2 regions of the Ruminococcus sp. CAG:330 genome follow, and region 1 is predicted to be linked to the other one. Evidence: predicted binding sites of a transcription regulator. Region 1 holds the regulator's gene; the other holds the start of a gene.
The links. The regulator HrcA, encoded in region 1, represses chaperone genes, less so after heat shock. The targets are predictions, from matches to a motif close to TGTTAGCACTCNNNNNNNNNGAGTGCTAACA.
Positions count from the first base shown of each region.

Region 2: the regulator HrcA is predicted to act here: its motif matches at 1,486-1,516, upstream of QZL66_RS07020 (co-chaperone GroES).

Region 1 covers NZ_FR898005.1:12,164-15,339, forward strand. Annotated here, with positions in the region: gene dnaK (molecular chaperone DnaK) at 1-182, opposite strand, end outside; gene grpE (nucleotide exchange factor GrpE) at 308-901, opposite strand; gene hrcA (heat-inducible transcriptional repressor HrcA) at 927-1,994, opposite strand; gene QZL66_RS02000 (biotin transporter BioY) at 2,300-2,899, shown strand; gene QZL66_RS02005 (DUF1284 domain-containing protein) at 2,892-3,176, shown strand, end outside.
Region 2 covers NZ_FR898059.1:5,414-8,589, forward strand. Annotated here, with positions in the region: gene QZL66_RS07010 (sensor histidine kinase) at 1-297, opposite strand, end outside; gene QZL66_RS07015 (response regulator transcription factor) at 304-1,002, opposite strand; gene QZL66_RS07020 (co-chaperone GroES) at 1,561-1,854, shown strand; gene groL (chaperonin GroEL) at 1,902-3,176, shown strand, end outside.

The sequences.
Region 1 (3,176 bases):
TTTGCGATGGCCTGACGCTTTGCAGTCTGACCAACCAGACGCTCTCCGGTCTTGGAGAAACCAACCACAGACGGAGTGGTTCTTGCGCCCTCTGCGTTGGGAATTACCACGGCCTTGCCGCCTTCCATAACAGCAACACAGGAGTTTGTTGTACCCAAGTCAATACCAATAATTTTTCCCATAATAATCTCTTCCTTTCTGTATCTCCGTTCCCATCGAACGGGCAGGTTTTTTATTTGATTGGAAATTTATGAAAACTGTCCGCCGGGACAGGAATTTTCACGCTCTTTCTGCGCCGGATGCGTTCCTATATGGACACCGCAACCATTGCCGGACGAATCAGGCGGTCGCCCAGAAGATACCCCTTTTGGAATACCTCGCAGACCACATCGCTGTCATACTTGCTGTCGTCCACCTGCTTGATGGCGTTGTGCACCTTGGGATCGAATGCCTCGCCCATGGCTGCAACCTCCGTTACGCCCAGCTTCTCGAATGCCTTCTGAATCTGCGCAAAGGTCATTTCCACGCCCTTCTTGTAGTTCTCATCGGTACACGGCGCTTCCAGCGCACGTTCGAAGCTGTCCATCACGGCAAGCAGCTCCTGTACACAGTCCACCTTGGCATCGCCGTAGATCTTTTTCTTTTCCTCGGTGGTGCGGTTGCGGTAGTTCTGATATTCTGCCATCAGCCGGAGGTACTGGTCTTTCTGATCTGCCAGCTCTGCATCCTTCTTTTCGAGGGCTTCCTTCCAGTCTTTCTTTTTCATCTTGCCGCCGTCCTTCTCTGTCTCAGATTCAGAAGCCGGTGTTTCTGTCGCTGCTTCTTCTGCTGCGGACTGTGCCTCTGCTGCCTCTTCCGGAGCTGCGGCGCTCTTTTTGGTTTCCTCTGTTTCGTTTGCCATCCTCAGCACATCCTTTCCTGCTGTTCTATTCCGTCTTTTCCGACGGCTTCTGCTCCGGCGCATCACCGCCGGAATCCTCCGATATCAGATGCGAGATCTTATCGGTGAAATATTCAATATAGGGAATGATCTTTGCGTAGTTCAGACGAACCGGCCCGATGACACCCAGCGACCCGGCGGTATGATCGTCCTTTTGATACTTGGACACGATCATGCTGGAGTTGCCAACCACGAAGCTGTCGTTCTCCGTGCCGAACATCACCTTGATGCCCTGGAACGAATCGTCCAGCAGTCCGGCAAGCTCTTTCTTGTGGAGGATGAACTGTGCCACCTCTCCTTTGTCCAGCTCGTCGCAGGAGAACAGGTTCTGCTCTCCGGTGACATACAGCTCGTTCTGCTGCAAATCACGGGACATCTCGCAGATGCCCTGCACCAGCGGACTCAGCGTCACCATGTAGGTTCCCATCGCAGTGACCATTTGCTCGATCTTCTCGTCCGAGAGATCGGCGACCGAAACGCCCTCCAGATTCTCCTCCATGAAATGTTTGAAGAAATCCATGTGCTCGTGGGTCAGGTCAAATTGCAGCCGGCAGGCACGGTTCTTGATCTTGCCGTCTGAAGTGATAAGCAGAACCACGTACATCCGTTTGCCGGTGGGAATGACATCTACCTTTGTAATCACGGAATACTTGGGGGCGAAGTTGGAAACCACTGTGGCGCACTGGGTGATCTGGGAGAGCGCCGTTGTGGCACTCTGTAAGATCAAATCTTCCGTCAGCTGGGATTCATCCCCCAGCATCCGATCCAGACGCTCTTTTTCCTCCGGGGGAAGCATTCCCTCGCCGCCCTCGCTGATCTCCTCGATATACAGCCGGTACCCGTTGAACGTGGGGACACGTCCCGCCGAGGTGTGGGGCTGTTCCAGATATCCCAATTCCTCCAGGACTGCCATATCATTCCGGACCGTCGCCGCAGATACATGAATCTCCGGCAGCTGTGAGATCGTCTTAGATCCCACCGGCTCTCCGGTGCGGATATATAAGTCTACCACTGCGCATAAGATTTGCCGTTTTCGCGCATCCACGTTAACCATCCTTTCTGGCAGATTCACTTTTCAAGTGTTAGCACTCTTTCTCTCTGAGTGCTAATATAAATTTACCATGACTCAGGGCAATTGTCAAGTGCTTTTTTCATTTTTGTAGGATTGCACAAATTTCAGATTATATTCGTTCATATTTCTGTTCATATTTTCGAAATCTCTGTTTTTTCGTCAATTGTCATCTTTTTTCTTGAATTTATAGGTTGACAAACAGGCGAATTTGTGGTATAATAGCAACTGTCACTGGTACTCCCATTTTGCACTTGGTGACAGTTTCAAACAGAAAGGACTCACAAAACATGAAAGAACCCGTTTCCCCTGCATTTGCAGCCAAAGACGGCGGTTCATCCGCCGGACAGCACGAAAAAATTCTCGCCATGGTACAGATTGCACTGTTTACCGCAATCATCGCCGTGTGTTCCTGGATCCAGATTCCTCTGGTGGTTCCGTTCACGCTCCAGACCTTCGGCGTTTTCTGCGCCCTTGCGATTCTGGGCGGAAAGTCTGGCACTATCTCCGTTCTCTTATATATTGTACTGGGCACGATCGGCGTACCGGTATTCGCCGGCTTTTCCGGCGGCATCGGCACCCTGCTGGGCATGACCGGCGGCTACATCATCGGATTCCTGTTCTCCGCTCTGATCTACTGGGGCATCACCCGCTGGCTGGGGGAGAAGCTGCCGGTGATGATTCTCGCCATGGTGCTGGGACTGGCGGCATGCTACGCATTCGGAACAGCGTGGTTCATGGTGGTATACACCCGTCAGATCGGGGAGATCGGACTGATGGCTTCCCTCACTTCCTGCGTATTCCCGTTCATTCTGCCGGACTGCGCCAAGATCGCCCTTGCGATCCTGCTGGCGAAACGGCTGCCGAAGCGTCTGATTCGCCGTGTATAAGCTGCGTCCCCACCACGGGCTGTGTACAGCGTTCTTCTGCGGCCACGGCTACAGCGATGCCTTTACCCGGAACATGCGGGAGAAGCTCCGGCTGTTTGGGCAAACTGACCCGTGGATCATGCTGACGAACGGGGCGGACTGTCTGTGTGCCGCCTGTCCCCACAACCTGCCCGGACACTGCGAGGATGCGGAAAAGGTGCACGCCTACGACAAGGCTGTACTGGCGCATCTGGGATTGCAGACAGGGGCGGTGCTCCGCTGGGAGGCGTTCTGCCGG
Region 2 (3,176 bases), on a different contig from region 1:
GTAGAGGTAGGTGCCTACAGAAGCCGCAGTGGAGTTCATGCTGTAGGGAATATAGTATGCCAGCATATCCTCATTGGGAAAATCTTCGCCGTGCTTGACGAGGTCGGCAACCATGACATTGCACGAGCGTGTGGCGCTGGCATAATAGTCCCGTTTATAGCGGGAGATGCCATATCCCATTACGGAGAGCGCAGTGACAATGGCAACGAAAACGAGAAGCAGAATCTGCGCAACATGGTTGCGGTACAGCTTTTTCTGCGGTTTTTTCTGTACCTTTTTGCTTTCCGGCTGTTCCACGGCGGTTTATTCGTCCTCTTCGGACTCGAACTTATAGCCCACGCCCCATACGGTCTTCAGCGACCACTTGTCGGATACGCCCTCCAGCTTTTCCCGCAAACGCTTGATGTGCACGTCAATGGTGCGGGAGTCGCCGTAATACTCAAAGCCCCAGACTTCGTCCAGCAGCTGGTCACGGGTGTATACACGGTTGGGGTTGGAAGCCAGATAGAACAGCAGCTCCAGTTCTTTCGGCGGGGTGTCAACGACCTTGCCGTCGACACGCAGCTCATAACGGGTCATGTTGACCGACAGCTTGTCATAGCGAACTTCCTTGACCTCGGATTCCTCCGGAGAGGTGCCGATGCGGCGGGCAATTGCCTTGATGCGGGCAACGACTTCCTTGGTGTCAAAGGGCTTTACAATATAGTCGTCTGCGCCAAGCTCCAGACCGAGCACCTTGTCAAAGGTGTCGCCCTTTGCGGTGATCATGATGATCGGCACGCTGGACTTTTTCCGCACCTCACGGCATACCTGCCAGCCGTCCAGTGTGGGCAGCATGACATCCAGCAGGATAATGTCCGGCTTCAGTGCGTTGAATTTTACCAGAGCCTCTTCTCCATCATAAGAGAGAATTACGCTGTATCCCTCATTTTCCAAATACATCCGAAGCACATCGCAAATATTCGGATCGTCATCTACGACAAGAACTTTTTCTAATGCCATAATGTTTTCACGCCTTTCTTTTGATTGTCTGTTTCCGGTGCTGTGTTTCTCTGCCGCAGCCGTCCCACCCCACAACGCCGTTTTGGAAATTGCATGTCCGGGGCTTTTCGCCGCGCCGGAGCTTCATCGGCACTGGGACGGAAATGTATTTGTGGCTTCTCAAAAAAACCGCAAAATCTGCCGATGTTTTTCACATTTCATTATACTATAGTTGTGTAACTGATAAGTGGATTATTTATTTTCAAATTGTTACCTATTTGTAAAATGTGAAGAAGTTGCGTTGCAATCGTGTATAAGTTAGTTGATTTTTTTGGTTGTAGATTTTATTTTTAAAATAGGGAGAATTTGGATTGCTAGGCAGGTGGAAACTCATCTGTTTTCACAAATGGAACGTGAAAAACAGCTTGAATTTGTGCAATGTTCCGAATTTCACAATTTTCGCAGGAAAACCCTTGATTTTTTCTGAAAAGTTGGTAAAATAGATATTAGCACTCAGGAACTATGAGTGCTAACAGATTTGAGAAACAAGTGATAATTTGGATGCAGGAGGAATGAATCATGGCATTGAAACCGTTGGCAGACAGAGTACTCATAAAGGTAGAAAAGGATCAGGAAGAAAAGACCGTAGGCGGTCTGGTACTGGCAACCAAGACACCGGCAGGTGTTCCGGCAAAGGGCAAGGTCGTTGCATGCGGTGAGGGCAAGTACGCACCGAACGGCACACGCATCCCCATGCAGGTAAAGGTTGGCGACACGGTTCTGCTGAACCACGGCGCAGGTCAGACCATCAAGGATGGCGAGGAAGAGCTGACACTGGTTTACGAGAGCGAGATTCTGGCAATTGCCGACTAAGCTTTCCCGCAGAACGACTACATTGAATAGAGAAAGGGCGTATTACCATGGCAAAGGATATTAAGTACAATGCAGACGCAAGAGACGGTCTGATCGCCGGCATTGATAAGCTGGCAGATACCGTAAAAATCACACTTGGCCCGAAGGGCAGAAACGTGGTTCTGGATCGGGAATTCGGTGCACCGCTGGTGACCAACGATGGCGTGACCATTGCAAAGGACATCGAACTGGAAGATCCGTTTGAGAACATGGGCGCACAGCTGGTTCGTGAAGTTGCCACCAAGACCAACGATGCCGCTGGTGACGGTACCACAACTGCTACCGTTCTGGCACAGGCAATCATCCACGAGGGTGCGAAGAACATCGCTGCCGGCGCAAACCCGATGGTGCTGCGCAAGGGCATTGCAAAGGCTGTTGACGCTGCTGTCAGCAGCATCAAGGCAAACTCCAAGGAAGTAGAAGGTTCGGACGACATTGCAAGAGTTGCCACCATCTCTTCTGCCGATGAAAATGTTGGCAAGCTGATCGCCGAGGCAATGAAGAAGGTTTCCACCGATGGCGTTATTACCATTGAAGAGGGCAAGACCGCTGAGACCTACAGCGAAGTCGTTGAGGGTATGCAGTTCGACCGCGGCTATCTGTCCCCGTATATGATCACAGACCGTGAGAAGATGAAGGTCGTTTATGATGATGCGCTGGTATTCATCACCGACAAGACCATCAACAACATTCAGGACATCCTGCCGCTGCTGGAGCAGATCGTCAAGATGGGCAAGAAGCTTTTGATCATCGCTGAGGACATCGAGGGCGAGGCTCTGACCACCATCATCCTGAATAACCTCCGCGGCACCTTCAAGTGCGCTGCTGTCAAGGCACCGGGCTTTGGCGACAGAAGAAAGGAAATGCTCCAGGATATCGCAATCCTGACGGGCGGTACGGTTCTGTCCTCTGATCTGGGCATGGAGCTGAGCGATGCAAAGCTGGAGATGCTGGGCCAGGTAGGCCAGGTTGTCATCGACAAGGAGAACACCATTCTGGTTGGCGGCGCAGGCAGCTCGGATGCCATCGCTGACAGAATCACCGAGATCAAGAACCAGATCGCTGCTTCCACCTCCGACTTCGACAAGGAGAAGATGCAGGAGCGTATCGGCAAGCTGTCCGGCGGTGTTGCAGTCATCAAGGTTGGCGCTGCAACTGAAGTTGAGATGAAGGAAAAGAAGCTGCGCATTGAAGACGCTCTGTCTGCAACCAAGGCAGCTGTGGAAGAGGGCATTGTTGCCGGCGGCGGCACTGCACTCATCAATGCAATTCCGGCAGTTGAA